DNA from 3 places in the Fusobacterium mortiferum ATCC 9817 genome. Region 1 is predicted to be linked to each of the others. Evidence: riboswitches for the same ligand, from Rfam matches in the RefSeq annotation. Region 1 holds a riboswitch; each other region holds the start of a gene.
What was found. Region 1 has a riboswitch for lysine ahead of FMAG_RS05645 (aspartate kinase). Riboswitches for the same ligand answer to the same signal wherever they lie in the genome.
Positions count from the first base shown of each region.

Region 2: linked by a shared signal. The riboswitch ahead of lysA (diaminopimelate decarboxylase) and the one ahead of FMAG_RS05645 (aspartate kinase) in region 1 are both predicted to bind lysine.
Region 3: linked by a shared signal. The riboswitch ahead of FMAG_RS11490 (YfcC family protein) and the one ahead of FMAG_RS05645 (aspartate kinase) in region 1 are both predicted to bind lysine.

Region 1 is NZ_GL987988.1:977,467-988,270, reverse strand. It holds gene rpiB (ribose 5-phosphate isomerase B) at 1-348, opposite strand, end outside; gene FMAG_RS05675 (FKBP-type peptidyl-prolyl cis-trans isomerase) at 417-908, opposite strand; gene FMAG_RS05670 (DJ-1/PfpI family protein) at 979-1,569, opposite strand; gene FMAG_RS05665 (aminotransferase class I/II-fold pyridoxal phosphate-dependent enzyme) at 1,689-4,037, shown strand; gene FMAG_RS05660 (WG repeat-containing protein) at 4,180-4,917, shown strand; gene FMAG_RS05655 (YitT family protein) at 4,958-5,815, shown strand; gene FMAG_RS05650 (M20 metallopeptidase family protein) at 5,824-7,017, opposite strand; lysine riboswitch at 7,161-7,337, shown strand; gene FMAG_RS05645 (aspartate kinase) at 7,437-8,639, shown strand; gene FMAG_RS05640 (aspartate-semialdehyde dehydrogenase) at 8,652-9,635, shown strand; gene dapA (4-hydroxy-tetrahydrodipicolinate synthase) at 9,645-10,532, shown strand; gene dapB (4-hydroxy-tetrahydrodipicolinate reductase) at 10,523-10,804, shown strand, end outside.
Region 2 is NZ_GL987994.1:172,274-183,077, reverse strand. It holds gene FMAG_RS10540 (dicarboxylate/amino acid:cation symporter) at 1-581, opposite strand, end outside; gene dapF (diaminopimelate epimerase) at 593-1,429, opposite strand; gene lysA (diaminopimelate decarboxylase) at 1,589-2,893, opposite strand; lysine riboswitch at 3,086-3,259, opposite strand; gene FMAG_RS10525 (glycerate kinase family protein) at 3,314-4,450, opposite strand; gene FMAG_RS10520 (GntP family permease) at 4,465-5,721, opposite strand; gene FMAG_RS10515 (CdaR family transcriptional regulator) at 5,861-6,946, opposite strand; gene FMAG_RS10510 (6-phospho-alpha-glucosidase) at 7,075-8,400, shown strand; gene FMAG_RS10505 (MurR/RpiR family transcriptional regulator) at 8,431-9,147, shown strand; gene FMAG_RS10500 (glycoside hydrolase family 38 N-terminal domain-containing protein) at 9,246-10,804, shown strand, end outside.
Region 3 is NZ_GL987994.1:381,264-392,067, reverse strand. It holds gene FMAG_RS11495 (5'-nucleotidase, lipoprotein e(P4) family) at 1-464, opposite strand, end outside; gene FMAG_RS11490 (YfcC family protein) at 717-2,114, opposite strand; lysine riboswitch at 2,229-2,405, opposite strand; gene FMAG_RS11485 (M20 family metallopeptidase) at 2,473-3,666, opposite strand; gene FMAG_RS11480 (IclR family transcriptional regulator) at 4,026-4,784, shown strand; gene FMAG_RS11475 (GntR family transcriptional regulator) at 4,802-5,491, shown strand; partial or broken gene FMAG_RS11470 (IS3 family transposase) at 5,619-6,921, shown strand; gene FMAG_RS11465 (TRAP transporter large permease) at 6,970-8,274, opposite strand; gene FMAG_RS11460 (TRAP transporter small permease) at 8,277-8,756, opposite strand; gene FMAG_RS11455 (TRAP transporter substrate-binding protein) at 8,756-9,772, opposite strand; gene FMAG_RS11450 (mannitol dehydrogenase family protein) at 9,783-10,804, opposite strand, start outside.

The DNA.
Region 1 (10,804 bases):
AGCAAGAACATCTCCTACTATTCTTCCTCCCATAGCTAATACATTAGCATCATTATGTTCTCTTGTAAGTCTTGCCATAGTTGTATTTGTGCAAAGAGCTGCTCTAACTCCTGGAACTTTATTAGCAGCAATAGAGATTCCTATTCCTGTTCCACATACTACTATTCCATAATCTGCATCTTTGTTTACTACTGCATGCCCTACTGCATGTCCAAACTTTGGATAATCAACAGAAGCTGTTGAGTTAGTTCCTAAATCTAAAACCTCATATCCTTTTTCTAATAAATGAGATTTTATTTTCTCCTTTAATTCAAATCCACCATGGTCAGCACCTAAAGCTATTTTCATTTCTTCACCTCAAAATTTTTTAATATTTTCATACAAAAGGACTGACTTAAGCCAGTCCCATAGTTAAATTACTCTTCGTCATCAAACCCATGGAAATGTACATGTCCATGCTCTAATTCTTCAGCTGTAGCCTCTCTTACTCCTGCTACTTCTACTTCAAATCTTAAATTTTTACCAGCAAATGGATGGTTTCCATCAGCAGTTACTACCTCATCTTCTATAGATGTAATTACATATTGTTGTTCTGTTCCATCATCCATATCAGCTATAAATTCCATACCTTCATAGATATCATCAAACTCTACAAAATCTTCTTTATTCATCTCTTCGATAAGTTCTTCGTCATATTCTCCATATCCTTCTTCTGGAGAGATCATTATAGTAGTAGAGAATCCTTTCTCTTTTCCTTCTAATATCTCCTCTACTTTTGGTACAAATTGTCCTTCTCCGTGAATGTAGAAAAATGGTCCTACATCTTTTGTATCTTCTAAAAGCTCGTTAGTATCGTTGTCATAAACTTTGAATTCAAGAGTTATAACATTACCTTTTACAACTTTCATATTTTCACCTCTTAATATATAATAGTTTCTACTTAAAGAATACCATACTTTTTTAAGTATGTCTATTTTTTTATAAAAAACCCATATTATATTTTACTTTTTTCATATTTTCTTCATCACTTAATAAAGAAAGAAGTAAAAATCCAACTTCAATAGCATTTTTAGGAGCTGAACAGGTAATGATATTTTTATCTATCACAATCTCTTCTCTTATAGGTATAGCTCCATATTTTTCTAATTGATTAAAATATCTATTATTATCATATAAATAAGTAGTAGCTTTTCTTTCTTTTAAAATACCAGCTTCTCCTAAAGAAATAACTCCTGTACATATTCCTACAACTATTTTATCTTTTTCATAAAAGCTTTGAACTATCTCTTTAAATTTTTCTTTTTTCATATCTTCAAAGAACCCTTTAAAACCAAAGCCACCAGGGATAACTAAGGCTTCATATTCATCTATATCGATTGAAGTACTTTTTAAATCTATTTCTGGAACTATTTTCAAGTTCCAAGTATTAGAAATTATTGAATGAAATCCTCCTGTTTTTAAAATTATGTTCTTTTTTCCAACAATACTATTCCAACCAAAAATATCAATAAAGGGTGCTACCTCAAGAATTTCAGTGCCTTGTGAGATAAGCAAAAATATTTTCTTCATAATTTTCTCCTAAAAAAAATAAAAGTTATTGACTATTTTATTAAAAAGCTTTACAATACATCAGTACAAAAGAATTATACAATATATAAATAAAAAAAACAATAACCAAAGGAGGTAAGATGTCAAAGCTAGACCAAAGCAAAACTCCACTATTTTCTGTGTTAAAAGATGTATATGCAGGAAGAGATATACTTCCATTTCATGTACCTGGACATAAGAGAGGAAAAGGAGTAGACAAAGAATTTTATGATTTTATGGGTAATGGACCTTTTTCCATTGACGTTACTATTTTTAAGATGGTAGATGGATTACACCAACCAAAAAGTTGTATCAAAGAAGCTCAAGAGTTAGCTGCTGATGCTTATGGTGTAAAACAAAGTTTCTTTGCTGTTAACGGAACATCTGGAGCTATCCAAGCTATGATTATGTCTGTTATAAAAGCAGGAGAAAAAATATTAGTCCCAAGAAATGTACATAAATCAGTATCTGCTGGAATTATATTAAGTGGTTCTGAGCCTATATATATGAACCCAGAAGTAGATGAGGAGTTAGGAATAGCTCATGGCGTAAGACCTCAAACTGTTGAGAATATGTTAAAACAACACCCTGATATCAAAGCTGTTCTTATAATTAATCCTACTTATTATGGAGTAGCAACAGATATTAAAAAAATAGCTGATATAGTTCATAGTTATGATATTCCATTAATAGTAGATGAAGCTCATGGACCTCATTTACACTTCCATGATGATTTACCAATATCTGCTGTTGATTGTGGAGCTGATATCTGTACTCAAAGTACACATAAAATAATAGGTGCAATGACTCAAATGTCATTACTTCATGTAAATTCTGATAGAGTAGATGTAAACAGAGTAAAACAAATTTTAAGTTTACTTCATACTACATCTCCATCATATCCATTAATGGCTTCATTAGACTGTGCTAGAAGACAGATTGCTACTGAAGGACAAGAACTACTAGACAAAGCTATAAAACTAGCTAAACGTTTTAGAACAGAAGTAAATAGAATCCCAGGAATGTCTTGTTTTGGAGAAGAAATAGTTGGAAGAGAGGGAGTATTTGCTTTTGATCCTACTAAGATAACTATTACTGCTAAAGAACTAGGACTTACTGGTGCAGAGCTAGAAACTATCTTAACTGAAGATTACAATATACAAATGGAGTTATCTGATTTTTACAATGTATTAGGACTTATAACTATCGGAGATACTGATGAAAGTGTTGATAAACTTATCAATGCATTAAAAGATATCAGTGAAAAATATTATGGAAAAGGAAATAAATTAAAAAGAGAATTCTTAAAAATGCCTCCTATTCCTGAGCAAGTATTAAATCCAAGGGAAGCTTTTTACAGTGAAAAGAATAAAGTTTTATTCTCAGAGAGTGAAGGAAAAATATGTGGTGAGATGATTATGGCTTATCCACCTGGAATACCTGTAATCACTCCTGGAGAAAGAATCTCTGCTGAAATTATAGATTATATAAATGATTTAAGAGAAGCTGAACTTCATGTACAAGGTACGGAAGATCCTGAACTTGTAACTATCAATGTAATTGAAGAAGAAGACGCTGTATATTTATATACAGAGAAGATGAAGAGCAAAATGTTTGGAGTACCTATCAATCTTGGAGCAAACAAAGCTGGAATCGAATTTGGTATTGATGTACTATGTGAAACTTATCCTGATACATTTGATGAAATTGAAATCATTGATGTTGAAAAACAAAAAGAAAACTTTAATGAGTGGAACTTAAAATATAAAAATACTATACTTCATACTTGTGAAAAGCTTGCTGTTTCTGTAAATGAAGCTGTAAGAGATGGATATAGACCAATAGTAATTGGAGGAGATCACTCAATAGCCCTTGGAAGTATTTCTGGAGTTTCATTAGAAAAAGAGATAGGAGTAGTATGGATAGATGCCCATGGAGATATGAATACTGATGAATCTACTATTTCTGGAAATATTCACGGAATGCCATTAGCTCTATTACAAGGTGCTGGAGATAGAGATTTAGTTAACTGTTTCTATGAGGGAGCTAAAATCGATAGTAAAAATGTAGTTATACTTGGTGCTAGAGATTTAGATTTCAAAGAGAGAGAAGTTATTGATCAATTAGGTGTTAAAGTAATCTACCATGATGAAGTTTTACAAAAAGGATTAGATAGAGTATTAGAAGAAATTCACGAATACTTAAAAGTAGACAATCTTCATATCAGTTTTGACGTTGACTCTGTAAATCCAGAGTTAGCTCCTGGAGTAAGTACTCCTGTTAGAAACGGATTTACTACTGACGAAGTATTCCAAACTTTCAAATTCTTATTTAAAAACTACTTTGTAACTTCAGTTGATATAGTAGAATTTAACCCAGTAAATGATAAAAATAATAAAACTGTTAACTTTGTAAATGAATTAACAGAATATGTAATTAATCCAGACTAATAATTAATCTATTTAGAGAGAAAATATTATCTAAAAGGTAGTAATTTCTCTCTTTTTTCTTACTTCCTCTTTCTTATTTTAAAAAAATAAAGTATAATATATTATAGAGATAAGGATAATACAAGAATATGAGGTGGTATATATGAAAAGATTAGTTATCACATTGATGTTAATTTTTTCATCAATTATTTTTTCACAGAGTAATTATGAAATCCTTCCTATAAAGCAACATCTCAATGATATATATATTATAAGGATGTTAGAAGGAGAAAATATTGGCTTGTATAGCATAATTGATTCAAAAGGAAACCTGTTAACTCAAACAGATAATATTCTTATTTCTGTCCAAAAAAATCATATCTATCTAGTTACAAAAGATTATAAAGAAGGACTTATGACAACTGATGGAAAATGGATAGCAAAAATTGGAGAGTATAACTTTAAAGAAAAATATTCAAATATGTACAAAGAGGCTGAAAATAATAGGGAAAAAGAGTTTTTTATTGTGTATATAAATGAGATGCCAAGACATAAATATGGTTATATCAACTATAAAGGAGAATTGCAAATTCCTATTATATATGATGAAGCTGAAAACTTTTCTGAAGGTTTAGCTGCTGTTAAATTGAATAATAAATGGGGATATATTGATACAGAAGGAAATGTAAAAATAGGATTTAACTTTGATGAGGCATATGATTTTAAAAATGATTTAGCTTTAGTGAGAATAGATGATACCTCTTTTTACATAGATAAAAATGGACAAAAAAAATTAATGAAAAGTCTTTTTAGAGAGGGAAAAGAAAAAATAGAAAACCTAGGTTATCATATTGGTTCTGCCTTTGAAGGAAAATTGAAGATAAAAGAAAAAACTAATTAAATATAATATACTAAAATTTTGAACTAGGAGGAAAGATACAGTGAATAATAAGATTCTAAAATACTTAAAAGAGTATTTGATAATTACAGTTGGTTGTTTTTTCTATGCTGTTTCTATCAATTATTTTTTTATCAGTAATCATCTTGCAGAAGGTGGAGTTGCAGGAATTTGTTTAATTTTATTTTACCTTTTTAAACTACCAGTAGGAATTATGTATTTTGTAATAAATATTCCACTACTTATAATGGGTTGGAAATTAGTTGGAAGAGATTTTCTATTTAAAACTTTATATGGAACAAGCTGCCTTTCTTTTTTAATAACTCTTACTGAAACTTGGAAAGGTCCATCTAATGATATTATGTTAGGTTCTATATATGGTGGTGTTCTTATAGGAATAGGCCTTGGACTTATTTTTATGGTAAATGGCTCTACTGGTGGAACTGATGTAGTTGCTCGTATCTTAAATAGATATTTTGATATTCCTCTAGGAAGGACAATGCTCATCTTAGATGTAGTTATATTAGGAATAGCTGCTATATTTTTTGGTAAAGAGATAGTAATGTATACTCTTATCTCAATGACAATTGTTTCCAAAGCAATAGATTATTTTCAAGATGGTTATACAAAGGCAAAAGGCATCACTATTATTTCATCTAAATCTGAAGAGATAAAAGAAAGAATTATGAATGAAACTGGAAGAGGTACAACTATCATAAAAGGAGAAGGTGGATTTACAGGAAATGAAATAGATCTACTTTTCTGTGTTGTTAGCAAATTTGAAGTAACTAAAGTAAAAACAATTGTAAAAGAAACTGATTCTTTTGCTTTTCTAACTATCTCTGATGTTTCAGAAGTTCTAGGTGAAGGATTTAAAGCTCTTAATAACAAAAATAACTAGGATAATTCCTAGTTATTTTTTATTAATTTTTCATAGGCAAATAGTATATTCATAATTTGAAGCTTTACTCCAATAGCTAAACTCTCCTCATCTATATCAAATTTATCATTATGAAGAGGGGCAGTTATTCCCTTAGCCTTATTTCCTACACCTAAGTTAAAAAATGCTCCCGGAACTTTTTCAATATAGTAAGCAAAATCTTCTACTCCCATATTAGCTAAGGCCTTTACATATACTCCCTTTTCTCCTAATAGATTTTTACTATTTTCTTTTATTATATCTATATATTCATCATGGTTTATTAAAGCAGTATACCCATCTGTATAAGTTACTTTTCCAGTAGCCCCATACCCTTTAGCTGTATTCTCCACCATCTCTTTTACTCTTTCTTTTACTCTATTTTTTACCTCATTAGATAAAGTTCTTAATGTTCCAGAAATTATAACTTTTTGAGCTACAATATTCTCTTTTTCTCCTCCTACTATTTTTCCAAAGCTAAGAACAGCCGAATCTCTTGAATCTATATTTCTACTTATTACACTTTGAAGGGTAGTCACTATTCCACAAGCTGTAACAATAGCATCTACTCCTTGGCTAGGATAAGCACCATGGCAACTTCTTCCCTCTATTTCTATTACCACATCAGTAGATGAAGCACAATAAGCACCATATTTTACTCCTACTACTCCACACTCTATTGTAGGATCTACATGTAATCCAAATATAGCATCTACCCCTTCTAAACATCCATCTTCTATCATAGGTACTGCTCCACCATTTGTTTCTTCTGCTGGTTGAAATACAAGTCTTACATTACATGGAAGTGAATCTTTATTTTCCGATAATATCTTTGCAACTCCTAAAAGAATAGCAGTATGCACATCATGTCCACAAGCATGCATATGCCCAGGTATAGTTGAAGTATATTCTTTATTTCCACACTCTAAAATAGGTAATGCATCCATATCAGCTCTCAAGGCTATTGTTATTTTTTTATTTTGTCCCTCTATATCTGCTACTATTCCACTTTTTCCTATTCCCTCTTTATATGGAATTCCCATCTCTTTTAAAAGTGATATTACATAAGCTACTGTTTTAGGTAATTGAAAATCTAATTCAGGTATCTTATGTAACTCTCTTCTGGTATTTATAAACCATTGATTATTTATTTCTATATCATTAAATATTTTTCTAGTATCCATCTTTCCTCCTAGGACAATAATATGTTTTTGAATTATTTTATTCTCTCTTTGCAAAAAAGTAAAATATATTTTTAAAATATAAAATATTTAATTTATATATTTTTATTTTTTAGAGTTTTAATGTAAAATACACACAAGTTAATAAAACAGATTGAGGAGCAGTCGATAAGAGTAATATTTATGAGCTTCCAGAGCTAAGATTAAATATGAAAGGTAAAACTGCCGAAGTGAAAATTTTCTCTGGAGAAAATTTTTGCTGGGTATATGGATAATATCTATATAACTGTCATTGAGAAATTCAATGTTGTGCTTTCTGTGGAGTAAAATTATAAATATTTACAGTTTTTTTGTAGTATTTTACACCAGCAGAAGCCTCTGCTGTTTTTTTTTTACAAAATTTTTATTACAGAGGTGGAGGAATGAGAATTGTTTTAAAGTATGGTGGCTCTAGTGTAGCTACAGTAGAAAAAATTCAAAAAATAGCTGATTACTTAATTGAATTAAAAAAAGAGTATGACGAAATTGTAGTAGTGGCATCTGCTATGGGAAAAACTACAGATGGACTCATAAAACTAGCTAAGGAGATTACTTCTAATCCAAATCAAAGGGAACTAGACTCGCTAATGTCTATTGGAGAACAGCAAACAGTTACTCTAATAGCTATGGCTCTTACAGCCAAGGGACAAAAAGCTATCTCCCTTACAGGATTTCAAGCAGGAATAAAAACTTCTGGTGTACATACTAAAAATAAAATAGCAAATATCTCTTCTGAAAGGATAGAAACTCTTTTAAGAGAGGGAAATATTGTTATTATCACTGGATTTCAAGGAATTAATAATTCAGGAGATATTACAACTCTAGGAAGAGGAGGTTCAGATACTAGTGCTGTGGCACTGACTGTAGCTTTAAATTGTGAGTGTAGAATATATACTGATGTGGAAGGAATATACAGTGTTGACCCAAGATTATACCCAAAAGCAAAATTTTTAGAAAAAATCTCCTATGAAGAGATGATGGAAATGGCTAATCTTGGAGCTGGTGTTATGGAAACAAGAGCAGTAGAACTAGGAAAAAAATATAACATTCCTATTTTTGTAGGTAAAAGTTTAAGTTATACAGGGGGAACATATATTATGGAAAAAGATATAGCATTAGAAGATAAATTAATAACAGGAATAAGTGTCACAAAGGAGATTATCGTAACTAATATCTCTAATGTACCTTTTTCTAGTGAAAATATAGCTGAAATATTTTCTACAATAGATGAGTGTGGTTTAAATATCAATATGATTACACAAAATATAAATAGATATATGAGAGTAGAGATATCTTTTAGTTGTCAAGCTTCTGAAAAATATCTTTTAGAGCAAGTTGTAGAAAAAATTAGAGCTAAGTTTTCTACTTGTGATATAGAATTAAATGAAAATTTAGGAATGCTTTCCATTGTTGGAGTAGGAATGATTAACAACTCTGGTATTGCTGGAAAGTTTTTTACTTCACTTAGTAAAGGAAATATAAATTTTTATCAAGTTACAACTTCTGAAATAAGTATCTCTTGTAGTATAGATAGAGAGAATATAGAAAAAGCTGTAAATTTAGTAGCTGAAGAATTTTCATTATAGGGGGAAAGAAAAATGAGAGTAGCAATAGTTGGTGCAACAGGTTTAGTTGGAGGAACTTTTTTAAAAGTATTAGAAGAAAGAGATTTAGGAATAACTGATTTACTTCTTTTTGCAAGTAGTAGAAGTGCTGGGAAAAAAATAAATTTTAGAGGGAAAGAGTATACAGTAGAAGAATTAAATGAAAATAGTTTTAAAAATAGAGATATAGATATAGCTCTTTTCTCTGCTGGTGGAGGTACTAGTTTAAAATATGCTCCATTAGCAGCAAAAGAGGGAGTATTAGTAATTGATAACTCTTCAGCTTGGAGGATGGATAAAGAGGTTCCACTAGTAGTCCCTGAAGTAAACCCAGAAGAAGCTTTTAAACACAAAGGAATAATTGCTAATCCTAATTGCTCTACAATTCAGTGTATGGCTCCTTTAAAAGTTTTAGAAAAATATGGGATTAAAAGAGTAGTGTATAGCACATATCAAGCTGTATCTGGAACTGGATATAAAGGAGTTATTGATTTAGAAGAGGGACTTAAAGGAAATCCTCCTAAAACTTATCCACATCAAATAGTTAATAACTGCCTACCTCATATTGATGTATTTTTAGAAGATGGATACACTAAGGAAGAGAAAAAAATGGTAGATGAGACAAGAAAAATCTTAGGCTTACCTAATCTTCCTGTTACAGCTACTTGTGTTAGAGTACCTGTTATCAATTCTCACTCTGTTTCTATTAACGTAGAACTTGAAAAAGACTTTGACTTAGAAACAGTAAAAAAGGAATTAGCTGAGTATAAAGGAATAGTTCTATTAGATGATAGTAATAAAAACATATATCCTTTAGCTAATGACGCTACTGGAAAAGACGAGGTATTTGTAGGAAGAGTCAGAAGAGATAACAGTGTAAAATATGGCTTGAATTTATGGACAGTAGCTGATAATATAAGAAAAGGGGCAGCTACTAATGCTGTACAAATAGCTGAACTATTTTGTAAAAATATTTAGGAGGTAACTATGAGCATATTTAAAGGTTCTGGAATAGCTTTAATTACTCCATTTACAAAAGATGATAGTGTAGATTTTGAAAAATTAGGAGAATTATTAGAGTACCATATAAAAAATAAAACTGATGCTATCATTATCAATGGTACTACTGGAGAGAGTGCAACTCTCACTGATGAAGAAAAGTATGAAATCATAAAATATAGTGTAAAGAGAGTAAATGGAAGAATTCCTGTAATAGCAGGAACAGGTTCTAACAACACAAAACATGCGGTGGAATTAAGTAAAAAAGCTGAGGCTCTAGGAGTAGATGGATTACTAGTAGTTACTCCATATTATAACAAAGGAAATGAAAATGGAATCTATGAACATTATAAGCTTATAGCTGAAAATGTAAATTGTCCAATCATATTATATAACGTTCCTTCAAGAACTGGTGTAAATCTTTCTATATCACTATTAAAAAAATTAGCAGAGATAAAAAATATTGTAGCTATAAAAGAAGCTAGTGGAAATATATCTTATGTTGGAGAGATAGCTAGAGAGGTTCCTAAGTTGGATATCTATTCTGGAAATGATGATATGACTATTCCTCTTATGTCTTATGGCGGAATTGGAGTAATATCTGTTTCAGCTAATATTATTCCTGAAACTGTTCATAATATGTGTATGAGCTTTTTAGAAAATAATATAGTTGAAGCTAAAAATTTACAATTAAAATATAACGATTTAGTAGATTCTCTCTTTATAGAGGTAAATCCTGTCCCTATTAAAGAAGCTATGAATTATTTAGGATACAATGTTGGACATTGCAGACTTCCTTTAGGAGAGATGAAAGAGGAAAATAAAATTAAACTTCATTCTGTTATTGATTCTCATGAGGTGAAAGCATGGAGCTAATTATACATGGAACAGGAACTATGGGAAGTATTTTAAAAGAGTGTGCTCAAAATAAAAATATTACCATTACAGGTTTTGCCGATGAATTATCTAATGAAAAAGGAGATGTAATTATAGATTTTTCTCATTTTTCTAGGTTAGAAACTTTACTTAATTATGCTACACAAAATCATACTCCTTTAGTTATAGCTACTACTGGATATTCAAAAGAAATTTTATCACAAATTGAAGAAGCTAGTAAGAAAATTCCTATTCTTCTATCTTCTAATACC
Region 2 (10,804 bases), on a different contig from region 1:
CCTATTGGTGCATAGTACATCAATAGATTTATCATTTTTAAAAATACCTCTGCTAAAGCATCTAATCCATTAGATATTACTTTTCCCTTCTCTCCTACCATATTTACGCAAAGTCCAAATACTATAGAAAAAAGTATAAGTGGTAACATATTTTTTCTAGATATTAACTCTGGAAAATCTGTAACTGTAATAGCTTTTACAATTTGATCCCCTGTTTGAAATGGTTGAAGTGCCTCTGCAGTTGTAAGACTTAAATTAACTCCTTGAGCTGGTGGAAAAATATTTACTATTATTAAAATAATAACTGCAGCTACTGCACCTGTTGAAACAAATACTAAAATAAGGTTTTTTAATATACTTTTTAATCTAGTCATATCACTCATACTAGATATTGAACTACTAATTGTTACAAAGACTAATGGTACAACTATTGTAAACATTCCATTTATAAATAAATCTCCTAATGGTTTTAAAACCTTAGCTTTCTCTCCAAAATGAACCCCTATAAAACTTCCAATTATTATAGCTCCTATTAAGATTATAGAAAATCTATAAGCCTCCCAGATACTTTTTTTATTCACAATTCTTCCTCCTATTTTAAAAACTCTCCAGTGCAAATTGTTTCTGCACTACCTTTCATTATTACATTATATTCATTATCAAAAGTTACAAAAACCTCTCCACCCTCTGTGGTAAGTTTTACACTATTTCCTTTGATTTTTCCAAGTTTATGAGCTATAACAGCAGATGAACAGCACCCTGTTCCACAACCTAATGTTCTTGAAGCTCCCCTCTCCCAAGTCTTTATAATAATATTTTCATCATCTACTACTTGAATAAAATTTACATTAGTCTTTCTTGGAAAAATATCCATACTATACTCTATAGCTTTTCCTAATCTATCTATATCATAGTTATCATAGTCATCTACTAAAATCACAGTATGAGGTACTCCCATTAAAACAGATGAAATTTTTAACTTTTGTCCTTCTACCTCTATCTCTTTTTCTAAAATAATTTCACTATCTAATGTACAAGGAACAGAAGTGGCTCTAAAATCTGCTCTTCCCATATCCACTGATATATATTTTACCTCTTCACTCTCTAAAGTAAGATCTATATATTTTATTCCAGCATCAGTTTCTACTGAAAAACTCTTTTTTCTCACTACTCCATTATCATAGACAAATTTTGAAAAACATCTTATTCCATTCCCACACATCTCTCCTCTTGACCCATCAGAGTTATAATAATTCATCTTTATATCTGCAACTTTACTCTCCTCACAAGTCATAAGTCCATCTGCACCTATTCCAAAATGTCTATCACAAACTTTTTTCGCTGTACTACTTAAATCTAAATCTCTATACTCTAGTCCATTGACTAAGATAAAATCATTCCCTGCAGCTTGTAATTTTGAAAATCTCATATTCCCTCCTCTTTACCTATTTTAAATACCTCTAATATTGTAATAAAATTTCTCTGTTTTTCCTATTTCTCAAATTCTTTATTTTTTTGTTCATACTTTTTCAGAAAAAAACTATTTTTTTCAAGAGTTTTACTAAAAATACTATTCATTTTTGAAGAACTATAGCTCTATAGCCAAATCATTTCTTATTAAGTCTTCAAAACTCTCTCTTCTAATAGCTAAAGAGGCTTTTCCATTTTTTACAAATACCACTGCTGGTCTTGCTAATTTATTATAGTTGCTAGACATAGAGTAACCATAAGCTCCTGTAGTAGAAACTAATAGTAAATCTCCCTTTTCTCCCTTTGGTAAACTCTTTCCTTTTATAATTAAATCTCCAGACTCACAACATTTTCCAGCTACAGTTACCACTTCCCTCTCTTTTTCATCTAGTCTATTAGCTATAACTGCTTCATATTCAGCTTGATAAAGAGCAGGTCTTATATTATCTGTCATTCCTCCATCTATAAACATATATTTTACTCCACCATAAGTTTGTTTTATTCCCCCAACTGTATAAAGAGTACTTCCTGCATTTCCTACTATACTTCTTCCTGGTTCAATAGATACCTTCTCTATCTCTAATTTATGCTCATCTAAACTTTTCTCTATATGTTCTATCATACTTCTCATAAATTTCTCAATATCTACTTCTACATCATTTTCTGTATAGTATACTCCAAAACCTCCACCAAGATTTATCTCTGGAATTTTTATTCCTAAAGTATCAGCTATCTTTTTTGTTTCTACTACCATTGTTTCTATTCCTTCATGGAATGCTTTTGTATCAAAAATTTGAGAACCAATATGACAATGAAATCCTAAAAACTCTATATTTTTATCTTTTACAATTTTTTCTACTATTCCTACTAATTTCTCATCAAAAATTGATTCTCCAAATTTAGATGAATGTTTAGATGTTTTTATATACTCATGAGTATGAGCATCTATTCCAATATTTATTCTAAGCATAGCTTTTATTTTTTTATTTTTTTGAGCACACACATATGATAAATTTTCTATCTCTGTTTCATTATCTATGATTATACTCCCTATCCCATAGTCTACACACATCTCTAACTCTTCTAAAGTCTTATTATTTCCATGCATATGTACTCTTTTCATATCAAGTCCACTTACTTTTATTGTATATAGCTCTCCTCCTGATACTGCATCTATATCCATATCATATTTCTCTACTAATTGACACATAGCTTTTGCTAAAAATGCCTTTGACGCATAGACTATCTGTGTTTGAAATTTATCACTTTTAAAGTTTTCTTTATATTTTCTCATATTACTTTCTATTAGCTCTTGGTCCATTATATAAAGTGGTGTCCCATATTTTTGAGCTAACTCAGTAACCTTTACTCCCCCTATTGATAATACTCCCTGCTCATCTTTCATCGTTCCAAAAAATCTCATCTTTCTCCTCCACTTGTTCTATTTTCATTCTGTTATTTAATAATTTTTTAATAAAAAAAGATAGCTCCAAGTAAAATAGTTTTAATATCTCTCAATATTTTCTACTATTTACTCCTTGCTATCTTTTAACTTTTTTAATAAATTTTAAAATTTACAATATAAACTTAAGTACATTCTATAATTTTACTAATAGTTTTAGATAGCTCTCCATTGAAATATCAATGACAGTAAAACAGATATTATCTGAGTTACCAATAAAAATCCTTTGACTTTGATTTTTATTTCGGCAATCTCCCCTTTCATATCTCTTCATAGTTTGTCAAACTCTGAGATATTACTCTTGTCAATTGCACCTCTACCATTTTTCGTTATTATATAACATATGTTATTACAAGTAAAATATATTTTATATATACTTTTCTATTTTTTATAAATACTAATTACTCTTCCTAAGCTTTCACTCATATACTCTATATTTTCTTTACCATTAGCTATGGCATTCTCCAAGCTCTCTACCCTAGGAAGAATTGGAAGTATTGCTGTAAATCCATAATCATATAATACATCTATATCCTTCCCTATATTTCCAGCAAAAGCAATTACTGGAATATTATATTTTTGAGCCGTTTTAGCTACACCATATGGAGTTTTTCCAAATCTAGTCTGACCATCTATACTTCCCTCTCCTGTAATAATTAAATCTGCTCCTTGAAGTTTTTCTTCCAATTTACTATATTCTACAACTATATCTACACCTTTTTTTAGTTCTGCTGATAAAAATGCCATAAGCCCAGCTCCTAATCCACCAGCTGCTCCAGCTCCTGGAATATTTTCTACATCTTTTCCTATATCTCTTCTTATTATCTTTGCATAGTGTTTTAAATTTTTATCTAGTAACTCTCTTTGTTCCTCATTAGCTCCCTTTTGTTTTCCAAAAATATGAGAAGCTCCTGTTGGTCCAGTAAGAGGATTTTGTACATCACAAGCTACTATTATTTTTACATCTTTTAACCTATTATCTAAATTAGAGATATCTATCCTATCTAATTTTGATAGCTCTCCACCACCAAAACCTATTTCATTTCCATCTTTATCTAAAAGTTTTCCTCCCAATGCTTGTACCATTCCAGCACCACCATCATTAGTTGCACTTCCTCCTATTCCTATAAGAATAGTCTCTACATTTTTACTTAAAGCTGCCTTTATCAACTCTCCTGTTCCATAAGTTGTGGTTATTGTAGCATCTCTTTTTTCTTTTGGTACAAGCTCTAATCCACTGGCTGCTGCCATCTCAAGTATCGCTGTTTTTCCATCTCCAAGTATTCCAAATCTTGCATCTCTTTTCTCTCCTAATGGTCCCATTACCTCAACAGTATAAAATTTTCCATTTGTAGCATCTACTAATGATTGAGTTGTACCCTCTCCTCCATCAGCCATAGGTACATGGATACACTCTAAATTAGATATTACTTTTTTAAACCCTTTCTCTATTGCTATACAAGTTTCCTTTGCTGTCATACTCTCTTTAAATGAATCTGGTGCTAATACTATCTTCATCTTCTAACTCCTTTTTAAAATAACATTCCATAGATTATTGTTGATACAAATGTTAAAATCAATCCTATTAACGATTCAAATGGTATTAACGTTAATCTCTCTTTCATATCCATATTCACACTTCCTCCTGTTGCATGAAAGAAACTTCCATGTGGCAGATGGTCTAATACAGTTGCTCCTGAATGTATCATTGCTGCTGCATTTATTGGCTGTACACCTAAACTTAATATTGTTGGTCCAAATACTTGACTTGCAACAGCTGTTCCAGAAGTTGTTGAAGCTGTAGCTGCACACATTAAAATCCCTGAAAATGGTGCTAGTAAATAAGCAGGAGCCCCAGTTGTTGATAAAAAATTAGTTAATACTTCTTTTAATGCAGAGTTTGCTATTATTCCTGAAAGAGTTCCTGTTCCTATTAATAATATCGCTACCCCTATCATTTTCCCTAAACCAAATACACAATACTCATTGAAATGCTTTATTTTTCCCATAGCTAAGCATCCTATTGCCCCTCCTACAGGTAAAGCTATTAATGGATCAATGGAAATTCCTGCTATAGGTCTTAAAGCTAAAATAAATATTGCTACTATTGGTCCTATTATTGCACCTATAAAACTAGGTCTTTTTTCTAATTTTTTATCTCCTAAATCATTATCTAAAATTTGACTTCCTCTATTAGAAATAATTTTTGCTACAATTATAGTCACAACTATTCCAAATACTGCTGGAATAATCCCTGCAGTCATAACTGAAGTCAATGGAATTTTAAAAGCATCAGCTGCTGCTATAGCATTTGGATTAGGAGACATTATATTTCCTGCTTTTCCTCCACCTATCATAGCTACTAAAACTCCTGTTCTAGATAAGTTTGTTCTTTTAGCTATTGCCATTGCTATTGGTGCTACTGTTATTACAGATACATCTATAAATACTCCAACCATTGTAAGAATCATAGTTGATAATACTATCGCTACTATAGCTTTCGATTCTCCTAATTTTTCTATAATTGTCTCTGCAATTTTACTTGCAGCTCCAGTTTCTATTAAAACTCCTGCTAAAACACCTGCTGTTATTATTCTCAATATTGCTGGTATCATTCCCTGTGCCCCAGATATCATTAAGGAAACTGTTTGAGATACACTTGCTCCTCCTACTAATCCCCCGATTATTGAACCTAAAATTAACGAATATGCTGGATTTATTTTCTTTATAATTAAAACTATTGCCACAATAAGTCCAACAACTGCCCCTAACGCTGATACTGTTATCATAATTTCCCTCCTATTTTACTTATTTTTTTATATTTTTAGTACACTGTAAATTAATTTTATAGTTTTTTAGATAAAAAAACAATATTATAGATAACATATTTCAGCAACTATTTCACTATTTTTTTTATTATATATAACATTATTCTACTTTTAGCATAAAGGCTATTTTTAATTTAGTAAAATCATTATAATTTCTCATGTTCAAATCTGTTTTTTCATAAAGTTTATTTAATTTATATTGAAGAGTATTAACATGGATGAAAAGCTCTTTTGCTATTTTATTAAGAGAACCATTATACTTCTCATATAATAAAAAAATTATTTTATATTCTTCTATCTCCTTATTAGTGAGTTTTTTAAAAATTTTTTCTTTATATATTTGAGCCAAATTTTTTGTTATATTTTTTATAATTAACTCTAAATCAAGATCATCATAAAAAGTTATTTCATTTTTAGATTTTATTCCCCATTCTAGTGCCTCTACTCCCTCTTTATACGAATCTTTTAACTCTCCTATTTTTTCCTTTATTTTTCCTACCCCAAAACTTAAAAATTCTTTTTTATTAAATTCAGATAAAAGTTCTATAATTTTTTCTCTATCTTTATGAAAATCTAAAATTATAATAGTATTCTGATTAAGCATAGAGTATCCATTATATTTTTTTACTTTTATTCTTATTGGATCGTATATCTTTTTTATTGATTCTAAATCATAAATTTTTATAATTTTTCCTACAATTATAACTCCATTTTTTTTCTTTTCAATTTCTTCTAAAGTTTCTGAAAAAATAATCGGATTGTAAAGAAAACTATTTTGAAAAAGAAGGGTTTCTAAAAAAATTCTTTCCTTTTCACTTTCTTCTTCATTTCTTTTCAAAATCCAAGCTTCTTTAATTAAAATTTCTGACATTCTCTTGATAATTTGACCATACTTTTCAACTTCATTTGTTTCACCAGAAATTCCAATTACTCCTATTAATTCCCCATTAAAATTTAAAGGTAAATTTATTCCTTTTCTAGAACCTATATACTCTTCATCTCTATTAATTTTTATTATATCTTTTCTTAATATTACTTGTTTCCCCCCAGCATGATAAGTTCCAATTCTGGTTTCATCTGTACTAGCTATTATTATCCCATTACTATCTATAAAATTTAAATCTTTATCAATAATTTTTTTCATCTCAACCACAATGCTTTGAGCTAATTCTTTTGATATTTCCATCTTTCTTTCTCCTAATTAGATTCTTATTACTATATTTTATTCTAATTATTCTATCTTGACAAATTAATTTTTTTATCTTATACTACATGTATATACAACTATACAATTAATATTAGGAGGAGATTAATATGAAAAAAGAGTTTGTAGTAGCAATTGCAGGTGGAGGTAGTACTTGGACACCAGGATTATTAAAAGCACTTTGTAAAAGAAAAGAAACTTTTCCTTTAAAAAGAGTGGTACTATTTGATAATAATCCAGAAAGACAAGCGGTTATTGGAGAGTTTGCAAAGGTTTTATTTAAGGAAGAATATCCAAATTTAGATTTTGAATACACAACATCTCCTGAAGTAGCTTTTACTGGAGCTGATTTTGTATTCTGTCAAATTAGAACTGGTGGATATCCTATGAGGGAAAAAGATGAAAAAATTCCTCTAAGTTTAGGAGCTATTGGACAAGAAACTTGTGGTCCTGGAGGATTTGCCTATGGAATGAGATCAATAGGAGATATGATTAATCTTATCAACAATGTAAGAAAATATGCTCCAGAAGCTTGGTTTTTAAACTATACTAACCCTGCTGCAATAGTAGCTGATGCTTTAAAGAGAGCTTTTCCTAATGATAAGAAAATTTTAAATATCTGTGACCAACCTGTAAATCTTCTAAGGTCTTATGGAAGATTACTTAATATGAATCCTAATGAATTTGAACCTGTTTATTTTGGACTTAACCATTTCGGTTGGTTTACTAATATCTATGATAAAGAGGGAAATGATTTAGTTCCAAAACTAAAAGAGATTACGCTACAATCTGGGTTTAAACCTGCAGATGCTGAGCAAAGAGACCAATCTTGGCTAGATACATACGCTATGGTAAGGGATATGTTAGTAGATTTTCCAGACTATATGCCTAATACATACCTTCAATATTATTACTATCCAGAGTATAAAAGAGCTAAACTAAATCCAGAATTTACAAGGGCAAACGAGGTAATGAATGGAAGAGAAAAAAGAGTATTTGAAGAGTGTAGAGCTATTGTTAAAAGAGGAAGTATGGGAAATTCTAATGTAGTTCACAACGATGCCCATGGAGAGATGATAGTTGAAATAGCTGAATCAATAGCTTTCAATGAAAATAGAATCTATATAGTTATAGTACAAAATAATGGACTTATTTCTAATCTTGATGATGATGTAATGGTAGAGGTAGCAGCTAATCTTGGAATAAATGGACCAAGACCTTTTGGAGTAGGTAAGATAGGAACTTTCTATAAAGGACTTATTGAGCAACAATTTGCTTACGAAAGATTGACAGTAGAGGCTTGGTTTGAAGGTTCTTATGCTAAAGCTTTACAAGCACTTACTTTAAATAGAACTGTGGTAGATGCTAAAAAAGCTAGAAAAATTTTAGATGCCTTAATAGAAGCTAATAAAGATTATTGGCCAGTACTTAAATAATATGATACTATCTATATAGAGGTGATTAGTATGAATTATAAAGTTATAAATCTTTTACAAACTAGAGAGATAAGAATTTCTCTTACAAGAAGTGAAGAGGAACTGATGGATTTTATAGAGAAAAATTTTAAAGAGATTCCAAATTATTCAGCTATAAAACTTTGTGAAGAAGCTTACTCTTCTCAAGCTACTCTCAATAGAGTTTGTAAAAAATTGGGATTTAGAGGTTTTAGTGAATTAAAATTCTCAATTGAAGAGGATTTAAAACTTATGGAAAATTCAAAAAATAGTTATATTCACAATACAATCTACTATATAGATAATATAAATTTTGAAGAGATAGACAATATTATAAAAATTTTAAAAAACAATAGAAAAATTCTTTTATATGGGTTAGGAGCATCACAAATTACTGCTGCTTATTTCCAAAGACAACTTTTATATTTAGGATTTCAAGCTATTATGATAAGTGAAGAAAAGATGATGGAATCCTTTGATGATTTCATCATCTTTATAATCTCAAGTTCTGGAGAAACTCTTAGAGTTAAACATATAGCTAAAAATATGAAGGAATTAGGAAGAATTGTTATAGCTATAACTAAAAAAGATAGCTCTTTAGATGAAATTGTATCTTCCTCTTTTACTCACAATCTCTCAATAGATAAACTAAATGTAATTGCTAGAGAACAACAGCTTCATATGATCATTATGATAAATGAGTTAATAAATAGATTTCAAATTGGATAATTATCCCAAAAAATGGACTGAAGTATTTTTATCATCTATATTATAATATTCTTGAAGATATAACGATAGAAAAATATCAAAATAGAACAGGAGGATAAATGAATAGAGAGATAAAAATACTTATGCATACCCATTGGGATAGAGAATGGTATTTTACTAAAGATGAAACTCAAGTATTACTTAGAAACCATATGTTCCAAGTAATCGAGTTTTTGGAAGAGAATGAAGACATTATCTATATTTTAGATGGACAAAGTGTTATGCTAGATGACTTTATAGAATTTGCTCCTAAATGGAAAACTCGTGTAGAAAATCTAGTTAAAAGAGGTGCTCTAAGAGTTGGTCCTTGGTATACGCAAACAGACTTACTTCTAGTACATGGGGAATCAATTATAAGAAACCTTTATTATGGAATGAAAAAAGCTTTAGAATATGGAGATGTTATGAAAGTTGGATACGCTCCAGATACTTTTGGACACTCTTCTCAAATGCCACAAATTTATAAACAATTTGGAATAGAGAGTTCTTTTTTCTGGAGAGGATTTAGTGAATTAAAAGCTAAAAAATCTGACTTCATTTGGAAAGGAATAGATGGAAGTACAATATTTGGAATCAATCTTGCTACTGGATATCAAGGTGCTAAATATTTAGAGTCTGATATTGATGAATTAAAAGTTAGAATGGATAAAATTTTAAAAGTTTTAGATAACTATTCAGCTACATCTCAAAGGCTTATAATGAATGGACATGACCAGATGCCTATTCAAAAAAATATCCATGAAATTATGAATAAACTAAAAACTCTTTATCCTAATGACAGTGTTGAAATTACAGATTTTGAGTCATATGTAGATGGACTTAGAGATAAAAATTTAGAATTAGTAGAAGGAGAATTAGTTCATAGCAAACATGCTAGAATACATAGAACTATCAACTCTACAAGAATGGATATAAAATTATTAAATACTGAATTAGAGTATAAAATCTATAATATTCTTGAACCATTAGCTATAATGGGAACAGAATTAAAAATAGATTATCCTCATGAAATATTTGAAAAATGTTTAAAAACACTTTTTGGGACTCATGCTCATGATAGCATTGGAGGATGTAATTCAGATTCAGTTAACCAAGATATAAAGCAACGTCTTTTACAAGTTAAAGAGATAGTAGATACTCAAATAGAGTTATATATGAGACTTATCTCTCTAGCTGGAAAAAATAGTAATGAAAATATAATTACAATGTATAACTGCCTACCATATAAAAGAGAAAAAGAAAGAGTAGAGCTTGAGTTTATTACTAGAACAAGTGATTTCAAAATTTTCTTAGATAACAAAGAGGTAGATTATCTATTACTAGAGCAAGAGATCACTGACGCTGGTCTAATAGATAGACAGGTAGCTGCTAGACTTTTAGATATAAAAGTATTTAAGAGTAGAGTATCTTTTGTAGTAGATAGTATTGATGGTTTAGAAGTAAAATATCTAACTTATAAAGAGGGAGAAAATTATGCACTTCTTAATAAAATAACCAAAGAGAATTCAATAGAAAACTCTTTATATAAGTTAGAGATAAAAGATAATAAATTAAATCTTTTCAATAAAACTACTGGTGAATATTTAGAAGATGTCTTCTATATAGAAACTAGTGGAGA
Region 3 (10,804 bases), on a different contig from region 1:
CTTTCTGCTCTATCAGAAATATAGTATATTTTTACACCATTTTTATCTGCAAATTGTAAAAATTCCTTTGCTCCTGGAACAGCCTTAGCTTTTTTCATCTGTACCCATTCATCCCAAGACTCTGTATCATATCCTCTTCCTCTTAAAATATTTTCAGCTTGGTATGGACTATTATCTACTACAGTTTCATCTAAATCTAAAACTATTGAATATGGTTTACTGTGGGGAACTTTTAAGTACTCTTTTAATCTCTGAGTAGCTACATTATATCCTTGTAAATATAGTGCTTTAGCTTCTCCAGAAGTTTGATACCAATTTGTTCCCATCATATTTTCTCTAGCAGCTAATTCATCATAAGTAAGAACTACTTTTTCATCTTTTTTCTCATATAAATTGCTACATCCTGTCATAGTTAAAATTGTTATAGATATTGCTAACAATGATAAAAGTTTTTTGTTTTTCATCATATTCCTCCTATGCTTTTGACTTGTCTAAATTATACATTAGTTATCTAAAAAAAGCAAATATTTTATTGAAAACACACAAAATAATTCAAAATAATTTTATTAAAAATAAAAGAGCAAGTATAGCTTAACTCAATAAAAAACATAAATATTAAATCTTTAATTTATTTTGTTTTTTATATTTTACTTTTACTAACTTGCTCTATTTATTCTATTTGCTTTTTTATTTTTAAGTTTTATTATGCTTTTCTATTAAAATGGTCCATAATTAATAGCCACTGCTATTATTATAAATATAACTTGTAATCCAAACATAATTAAGAATAATGGAGTTATAAATTTATACCATTTATTGATTGGTAAACTCATAAGTCCACACATAGTAGCTGCTGATGTTGGCCAAAATAGATTTGAGAATCCATCTCCAAATTGGAAAGCCAATACAGCTGTCTGTCTAGTAAGTCCAATAGCATCAGCTAATGGTGCCATAATAGGCATAGATGTAGCTGCTTGCCCTGAACCAGATGGAATAAAGAAATTTATCATATTTTGAACTACTACCATTCCTACTGCTGCTATTGATTTTGGTAGAGTAGATAAAGTAGCAGCCATACTATTTATAATTGTATCTATTATTTGTCCATCTTCCATTACTATTGTTAAGGCTCTAGCTACTCCTACAGCAAAAGCTCCAAATAACACATCAGAAGTTGAAGTAATAAAATGTTGAGATATCTGACTAAAATTATATCCACCAATTAATCCTGTTATTAACATCATTATAAAGAATAAAGTAGATAATTCATTTAAATACCAACCATAATGGGTAGTTCCATATACTAAAATTCCAATAGTGATTAAAAATAATCCCATTATTAATTTATGCTTATTTGTAAAAGGTAATCCTTCTAATTCATCTCTAGTCATTCCGTTAGAAAAATTAAATTTAACATCTTTTACTATTGATTTCTCAGGATTTAATTTCACTTTTCTAGCATACATCATAACATATATTATAGCAGTTGCTTGGAAAACTATAAAAGCTATTGTTCTAAGTCCAATTCCTGAACCAATAGGTACTTCTGCTATTCCTTGAGCTATTCCTATAGTAAAAGGATTAAGAGTAGCAGCAGCAAATCCAGTAGCTGTTCCTACTATTACAGCAGCTCCTCCAACTAGAGCATCATATCCTAAAGCCACAGATATTCCCATAAAAGCAGGAAGTAATCCATAAGTTTCTTCATATAATCCAAATGTAGAACCACAAATTCCAAATATTACCATAAATATTGGAAATATCAATGTTTCTCTTCCATTAAATCTTTTTATTACAGTTCCTAGTCCCCCATAAAAAGCTCCTGTACTTATCAACATATTAATATATCCATAAGCAAAGAAGATAAAAAATATTATATCAGATGTTGATACTAACCCATCTATTATAGCTTTAAACATTCTAAATATAGAAACTGGAGTTTGTGCTACATATTCAAATGAGTTAGCTACTACCATAGTTCTATTTAAAACTGGGTCAACTGCTCTTTGATAACTCCCAGATGGGACTAAATAAGTAAGTCCTGTTAAAATTACTAATATCATTCCTATTAGTACATAAGTGTGTGGCATTGAAAATCTTTTTCTTTGTTCCATTGTAAATTCCTCCCAAAGTGTTTTTATATAGTGATTGATAATAAAAAAAGCCACAGTCTCGGATATAAACTGCGGCATAAATTTACAATGTAAGAAAAAACATATGTAAAATGACACACAGATAGCTCTCCACTGACCTTTTTTATCAATGACAGCAATATGAATATTATTCATATTGCCAACAGAAAAGTTTAGCTTCTTTTCCATTTCGGCAAAATCCCCTTTCAAATTGTTTCGTCGTTTGCAAAACTCCACAATCCTACTCTTGTCATTTGCTCCTCTATCGGCTTTTTTTATTGTGTTTATTTTACTCCCCTTTTCTTCTTTTGTAAAATATATATTATATATAATTTTATTATTATTTTATATTTTTTAATTCTCTCCACTCTTTTTTTATTTTCTCTAACAATTCCTTATTAGTTAAAATTTCAAGAGCAGAACCTCCCATAGCTTTTACTCCTCTATGTAATTTATCATAAGCTTCTTTTGAATTTACATATTTTAAATAAGCTTCATCATGTACATGACAAACTTCTTCTATCTCTAATGCCACTTCTGTATACATTGTTGGACATACCTGACTTACATTCCCAATATCTGATGAACCAGTAGCTCCTTTTCCCTCATCTTGAATATTTTTTATTCCTACTTCTAATAGATTTTTTTTCATTAACTCTTGAAGGGATTTTAAGTTTACTAAATTATCAAAAGAATTTTCAAATTTCTCCCAACTCATCTCTGTTCCTGTCATCATACTAGCACCTTTAGCTATATTTATTACTTTCTCTGTTAAATTATTTAGGTACTCCCTATTATTTGCTCTAATGTGAAATCTTGCCTCTGTCAAATCTGGGACAGTATTCGGAGCATCTCCACCATGAGTTATTATTCCATGTATTCTGGCATCAGAAGTAATGTGTTGTCTTAAACAACCTATTCCTGCATACATTAGATTTATAGCATCAAGTGCGTTAATTCCATCTTCTGGATGAGCAGCTGCATGACTTGCCCTTCCTTTAAATTGAAATTTTATACAATCTATTGCCAAAGTTTTACAAGCTATATTATTCTGAGATTCTAAATGCATCTGAAATACTACATCTACATCATTAAAAGTTCCACTCTCTACCATAGGAACTTTTCCTCCTACTGTTTCCTCTGCTGGTGTTCCTATAAATACTATTGTTCCATTAAATTTATCCAACATTTTTGATAATACAAGAGCTGTTCCATATGTACTAGCTGCTATCCAGTTGTGCCCACAAGCATGTCCTGGTTTCTTCTCTACTCCATATCCAGGTAGAGCATCATACTCAGCTAGAAAAGCTATCTTAGGAGATCCTTCTCCTATCTCAGCTCTAAAAGCTGTTTCCATTCCACAATAATTTTTTTCTACTCTAAAATTATTTTTTTCTAACTCTTTTATTAAAAATTCTACTGCCTTATACTCCTCATTTCCTAATTCTGGATTTTTAAAAATATAATCAGATACTCCTTCTATCTCCTTTTTTAACTCATCCTCTATCTTGTATAATTCTTTTTTTAACTCCATCTTTTCCTCCAACTTTTTAATATTTTCTACTATACTAGCATAAAGATTTTTTACTGTCAACAAGTTCAAAAAATAAAAAAGAACTAGAAAATCCTCTCTAATTCTTGATATAACAATTCTACTATGATATAATAAATATATAAGGGAAACCTTAATTCTTGCAAGAAAGGGGGTTTAACTTATGAAGAATTATTTTAAGATAGTAGTTAAAGTTAGACGTTTTGAGTTTACTATCAAAATAGCTCTTTAAGAGTTACCCTCAACCCTTGTGGGTTATTGTTTCCCTTATATCTTTTCTATATTATACCACATAAAAAATAAAAATGGAAGGGTAAAAAAGATACAGGGAGGGAGTCATCTTGGAAGAAAAATCAAAAGTTCCTGCTATTGATAAAGCAGATAAAATTTTTAACTATCTTTACTATAAATATTCAGCTACTCAAAGTTCTATTTCTAAAGATTTAAATCTTCCTAAGGCAACTGTCAATAGACTTTTAGAAGTACTTACTAACTTAAAGTATCTCAATTATCAAGATAAAGAGTACACTTTAGGAGAAAAATTTTACTTTTTCTCTAATAGATATGAAAAATATACTCTTATTAAGAATATAACTCATCCATATCTTGAAGAATTATCTTTAAAATTTAAAGAAACATTTAAATTAAGTGTTCTTGATAATGATAAAATTAGAAGTATTGCTACTGTTGAAAGTAGTGATTTAATAAAAGTATCTGTAGCAGAAAATGCTATTTTTCCACTTCATGCTGGAGCAGCTAGTAAGCTTCTTATTTGTCAACTTAGTGAAAGCAAATTAAATAAACTCCTTACTAAAACTCTCCCAAAATATACTGATAATACCATAACAGACAGAGAAAAGTTAAAAGAAGAATTACTTAAAATTAATATACAAAAAGTTTCTTATGATAATATGGAACACTCAAAAAATATTAAAGCTGTCGCAGTTCCAATATTAGATAAAAAAAATAGAATTATAGCTGCTATTAGTTGTCCTTGTTTTCCTGATGATTTAACAGATGAAAAATCGAAATTCTTAGTTAAAGAGATGCAGAAAACTTGTGAAGAAATCTCAAAAAGATTAGAATATTTTATAAATTAAAAAGGTGAAAAGAAAATATGTTATTAGAAAATACCACTAAAAAGAAAAATGAAAATAATCGAGAGTTTATCTATAGAGTTATTAAAGAAAATATTATGACTCTCAATCTAAAACCTGGAGAATGTATTAGTGAAGTAGAGTTAGGAAATCAACTTAATGTAAGTCGTACCCCTGTAAGAGAAGCTATTGTTAGATTATCTGAAGAAAAACTTATAGATGTTTTTCCACAAAAAGGATCCTTTGTTTCTAAGATAGATTTAAATTTAGTTGATGAGGCTGTTTTTTTAAGAGCGCTTTGTGAAAAAGAGATTTTAAAATTGGCTTGCTCTGATAAAAATTCTAAAGAGTTAATTAGAGAGTTAGAAAAAAATCTAGCTTATCAAAAAATTATAATTGATTTTGAAGAAGACTTACATAAATTTTTTGACTTAGATAATGAGTTGCATGCTTTAATTTTTTATTATTATAATAAAAAAAATGTTTGGAAAAGTGTAAAAAGATTAGCTACACATTATGATAGACTTAGACTTATTGATGCACTAGAAAAGTTTAGTGCCACTAAAACTTATGAACAACATCATGATATTATTGATATTATAAAAAATAAAACAACTGAAAATATTGACAATTTAATCTCGGAACATCTTTCAAAATTTAAGCATGTAATTAATAATTATTTAGATAAATATCCTGAATATTTCAAATAAAAAAAGGGCAAAATGTACTGCACCCAAAATCTTAGACATCTAAGATGGAGGGTGTAGTTTTTTTATGGCTAAATTAACAAAAGAACAAAAAATTGAAATTTATGAGAGAAGATGAAATGGGGAAACTATAAAATCTTTAGCTTTAAACTTCAATATTAATATTCACAATATTGAGTATTTAATTAGACTCATAGATAGACATGGGTATTCTATTCTTAGAGATGATAAAAATCGTTATTATTCTAAAGAGTTTAAAGAGCTAACTATTAATAGAATATTAACAAATAATGAATCCCTCTTATCTGTCGCAATTGATATTGGATTAAGTTCAACAGGAATTTTAACAAATTGGATTAAAAAATACAAAGAAAACTGCTATAATGTCATAGAGAAGAAAAAAGGGAGAAAACCAAAAACTATGACTAGGTAAAGAAATATAATAAAACAAGAACTAATAAAGAAAAAATTAAAGATTTAGAAAAAGAAATTTTGTATTTAAAGACTGAAAATGAATACCTAAAAAAGTTAAATGCTCTAGTTCAGGAAAAGGAACAACAAGAGAAGATAAAACCATAGTAATAACTGAATTTAGAGCCAAATATCCTTTAAAAATATTACTTGAAATATCTGGAGTGTCAAGAGCTACATACTATTTCTATGTAAATAAAGAAGATAAAGACTTAAAAAATCAAGATATTATTGATAAAATCAAAGAGATATTTTATGAAAATAAAAAGAGATATGGATATCGTAGAATTACATTAGAACTTAAAAATCAAGGAATAAATATCAACCATAAGAAAGTTTTAAGACTAATGAATAAATTAAATTTACATAGTATTACGCGTAAAAAAAGGAAATATTCTTCTTATCAAGGAACTATTGGAAAAATTGCTGATAATCACATTAAAAGAAATTTTGAAGCAAATAAACCAAATGAAAAATGGTTTACTGATGTAACAGAATTTAATTTAAGAGGAAATAAAATATACTTATCTCCAATATTAGATGCTTACGGAAGATATATAGTTTCATACAGTATATCGTCAACTCCTAATTCAAATCAAATAATAGATATGTTAGATAAAGCATTTAGTAGCAATAAAGAGATAGAAAAATTAATATTTCATAGTGACCAAGGTTGGCAATATCAGCATAGTTTTTATACTAAAATATTAGAAGAAAAAAATATAATTCAAAGTATGTCAAGAAAAGGGAATAGTTTAGATAATGGACTAATGGAAAGTTTCTTTGGAATAATGAAATCAGAAATGTTTTATGGAGAAGAAAATAATTACAAAAATATTGAAGACTTAAAGTTAGCAATAGAAGAATATATAGATTATTATAATAATAAAAGGATAAAGGTAAAATTAAAAGGATTAAGTCCTGCAGAATACAGGAATCAATCCTTATTAATCAATAATTAAATAATAGTGTCTAAGAAAAGGGGTTCACTACAAAAGCCCTTTTTTTTATTATTTTACAAATCCTCCAATAGTTGGTAGATACATTGAAATAGCTGGAATATAAGTTACTAACATAAGTACTATTATTATTACTACATAATATTTTATAAGCTGTCCCATTACATCTTCTATTTTTAAATTTCCAACTTTTACTCCAACAAATAGAGTATTTCCAACTGGTGGAGTAATATTTCCTATACATAGGTTAAATACTATTATTATTCCAAATTGTACAGCACTCATTCCAAAAGATTGAACTATTGGTAAGAATATTGGAGTAAATATAAGTATTGCTGGTGTTACATCCATAAATGTTCCTATAAATAGTAATAATAAGTTCATTAATAAAAGAATTAAGAATTTATTATTTGTTAATCCTAAAATTAAACTTGATATTGCTTGAGGTACACCTGTAAATGCCATTACCCAAGACATTATTGTAGATACTCCTATTAGGAATACTATAATTCCTGTCATTTTAGCACTCTCAGCAAATATTTCAATTAATCCTTTTATAGTTATTGTTCTATAAAATAACATTGAAAGAATTAATGTATAAACTACTGCTACTACAGAACCCTCTGTTGGAGTAAATATTCCTTTAATAATTCCTCCAATTACTATAATAATCAGTGCAAGTGATGGTAAAGCATCTATAAAAGTTACTAGTACAACTTTTAATTTAAAATTATTTGTACCCTTCATTCCTTTAGCTTTACATAAATATAAAGTAAGAGCCATACATCCTATTCCCCATAAAATTCCAGGTAGGTATCCTGCCATAAATAGAGCAGCTACTGAAGTTCCTCCACTTACTAATGAATATACTATCAATGAGTTTGATGGTGGAATTAATAATCCTGTTGGAGCTGATGCTATATTTGCTGTTGCTCCTAATTTTTTATCATATCCTTGTTCCTCTTCCATAGGAAGTAAAATTCCTCCCATAGCAGCACAAGCAGCAGTTGCTGAACCTGATATTGCTCCAAACATCATATTAGCTAAAATATTTGTTTGCATAAGAGAACCAGGTATTCTTCCTGTTAATGATTGAGCAAATGATACAAGCTTCTTAGCTATTCCCCCTTGGTTCATTATATTTCCAGCAAGGATGAAAAATGGTATAGCTATCAAAGTAAAGTTTGAAATTCCTGAAAATATTCTTTGAGCTCCTGTTACTAATGTATTATCAAAAGCTAATGATGGTAATATTGCTAATATTGAAGATAATCCTATACTAATAGCAATAGGAAATCCTAATAATAAAGTTATTACTAAAACTATAAACATTATTAAAGCTGTTGTAAGTACCATTCCTATGCCTCCTCTTTAACTTTTTTTAATAAATCTACTATATTTAAAATAGAGTATATTGAAGTAATTACTCCACAAGTTGGAAGTACAGAATATACATATCCCATTGATACTCTAAGAGCTGGAGAAATTTGAGTCATAGTTAATGTAGTTATAGCTTTTCCTCCACATACTAATACTCCAAAAGCGAATAATAAAACTACTATCTCTGATAAAATAGCAATATTCAATTGAATTTTTTTAGAATATCTTTCTACGAAAAATACCATACGCATATGATCTCTTTTTCCAAATACATAAGAAGCTGCAAACATTGACATCCAAGCAAAAGAATAAGATATTAATTCTTCAGATATTGTACTTGGATCTTTTAATACATATCTTGAAGTTATTTGATAAGTTCCTACCACTGTCATAAACATAAATAAGATTACACATATTCCAATAATTATTTTATCAAGGGCATTTCTTAAATTATTCATTAGTTATTCCCTCCCTCTTTTATTTGTTTTCCTATCTCTTGAATTTTATCATAAATAGGTTTTAATTTAGGAGTTGCTTCTAATACCTCTCCATGTAATGGTAAAACTCTCTCTTTAAATAGAGCTACATCTGGATAGATAAATTGCACATTCATATCATTTTGAGCTTGTGCTTTAGCTTTCTCAACTGATTCTGTCCAAGCTTCTCTTTGAACTTTTGATATCAATCTAAATCCTTCATTAAATATTTCTCTCTCTTCTGGAGAAAGTCCATTTAAGAATTTTAAGTTTCCTATTAAAATATCTGGAACCATTTGGTGCATATTATATGAATAATACTTAGCTACCTCTCCATGTTTATTACTTGTTATAGCTAACTCATTATTTTCTGCTCCATCTATTACGCTTTGTTGTAAAGCTGTATAAACTTCTCCAAATCCCATAGGAGTTGCTGCTCCTCCAAATAATTCCATCATTCTTATATTTGAAGCACTTTGTTGTACTCTAATTTTTAATCCTTTTAAATCATCAGGTGTATTAATAGGTTTTTTTACTGTATAAAAGTTTCTAGTTCCTGCATCTAACCAAGTAACTGCTTCAAATCCTGATTTTTCAGTAGATGTAAAAATAGGCTCTATCAATTCTGCATTATCCATTACAGCATGGTAATGTTCTGGGCTATCAAACAGATATGGTAAGTTAAATATTTGATAGATATTATCAAAACTTTCTAATATAGCATTACTTGCTACAGCAAAATCTATTGCTCCTGTTTGTGTTAACTCAACTGTATTTACTTGTGAACCTAGTAATTCATTAGGGAATACTTGTACATCATACTTATCTCCAAGTTTACTTTCTATAAACTCTTCAAATGCTAATAATCCTATATTTGTAGGATGGTCCTGTGCTTGGTTATGAGATATCCTAATAATTCTTCTATTATCTCCTTTTCCACAAGCTCCAAGAATAAATAAACAAGTTACTATTAGTAATAGATTTAAAAACTTTTTCATCTTTCCTCCTCTATTCTCCTAAATATTTTTTTAATGTATTTACTACTGCATCTTTTCCAGCCAACATCTCTACAAAATATTTTTCTACTCTGTCAGCCATTCCTACTTCTTCTAAATCCACTCCAAATATCATCCTATTTTTTAAGATTTCTCTTAGTTGCCCCTTATAAGTTTCAGGTTTTCCAAACTCTATTCCTGCCATTTTTTCTTTTAACATATCTAACATAGGATCTGGACTAATACTTCTTTCATTTCCATTATCATCAATTCCTAATAAATATCTAAACCATCCAGCATATACAAGTGGTATATATCTAATATCTTCTACATTTAATTCATCACTTGCTAAATATGCTTTTATAGTCTCTCCAAATCTTATTCCTACTTTTTGAGATGTATCTGTTGCTATCCTCTCAGGTTGGTCTGGTATAAATTTATTAGCAAATCTCTCATTGATAACTTCATCTATAAATGCTTTTGGACTTAATATTTTTGGGTCATCTACAACTTTTAATGCCTCTCCATATCCTATATTTTTTATTAATTTATTTAAATATGGATTAGATACTGCATCAAATATTGTTTTTTCATTTAATAGACAACCGTATACAGCTAGTGTAGTATGTAATGGGTTTAAACAAGTTGTAACTTTCATTCTCTCTGTTTTTTCTACTGTCTCTCTATCTGTTACATATACTCCAGCTTCTGATTTTTCTAATTCTGGTCTTCCATTAGGGAATTTATCTTCTACTACAAAATACTCTGGTGCTTCAGCATTTACAAAAGCTCCTGTATAAGTATTTTTAGAAGTAACTACTATATTCATATCTTCAAAACCTAATTTTTCTAGGTGCTCTTTTACTACTTCTGCAGGTCTTGGAGTAATTTTATCTATCATTGAAATAGGATAAGCTACTTTTTTTTCATCTGATACATAAGCCAAGAACTCTTTTTCTACATATCCTTTTTCTACCCAATGCTCTGCTATATCAAGAACAGCTGCTCTTACTCTATCTCCATTTCCAGCACAGT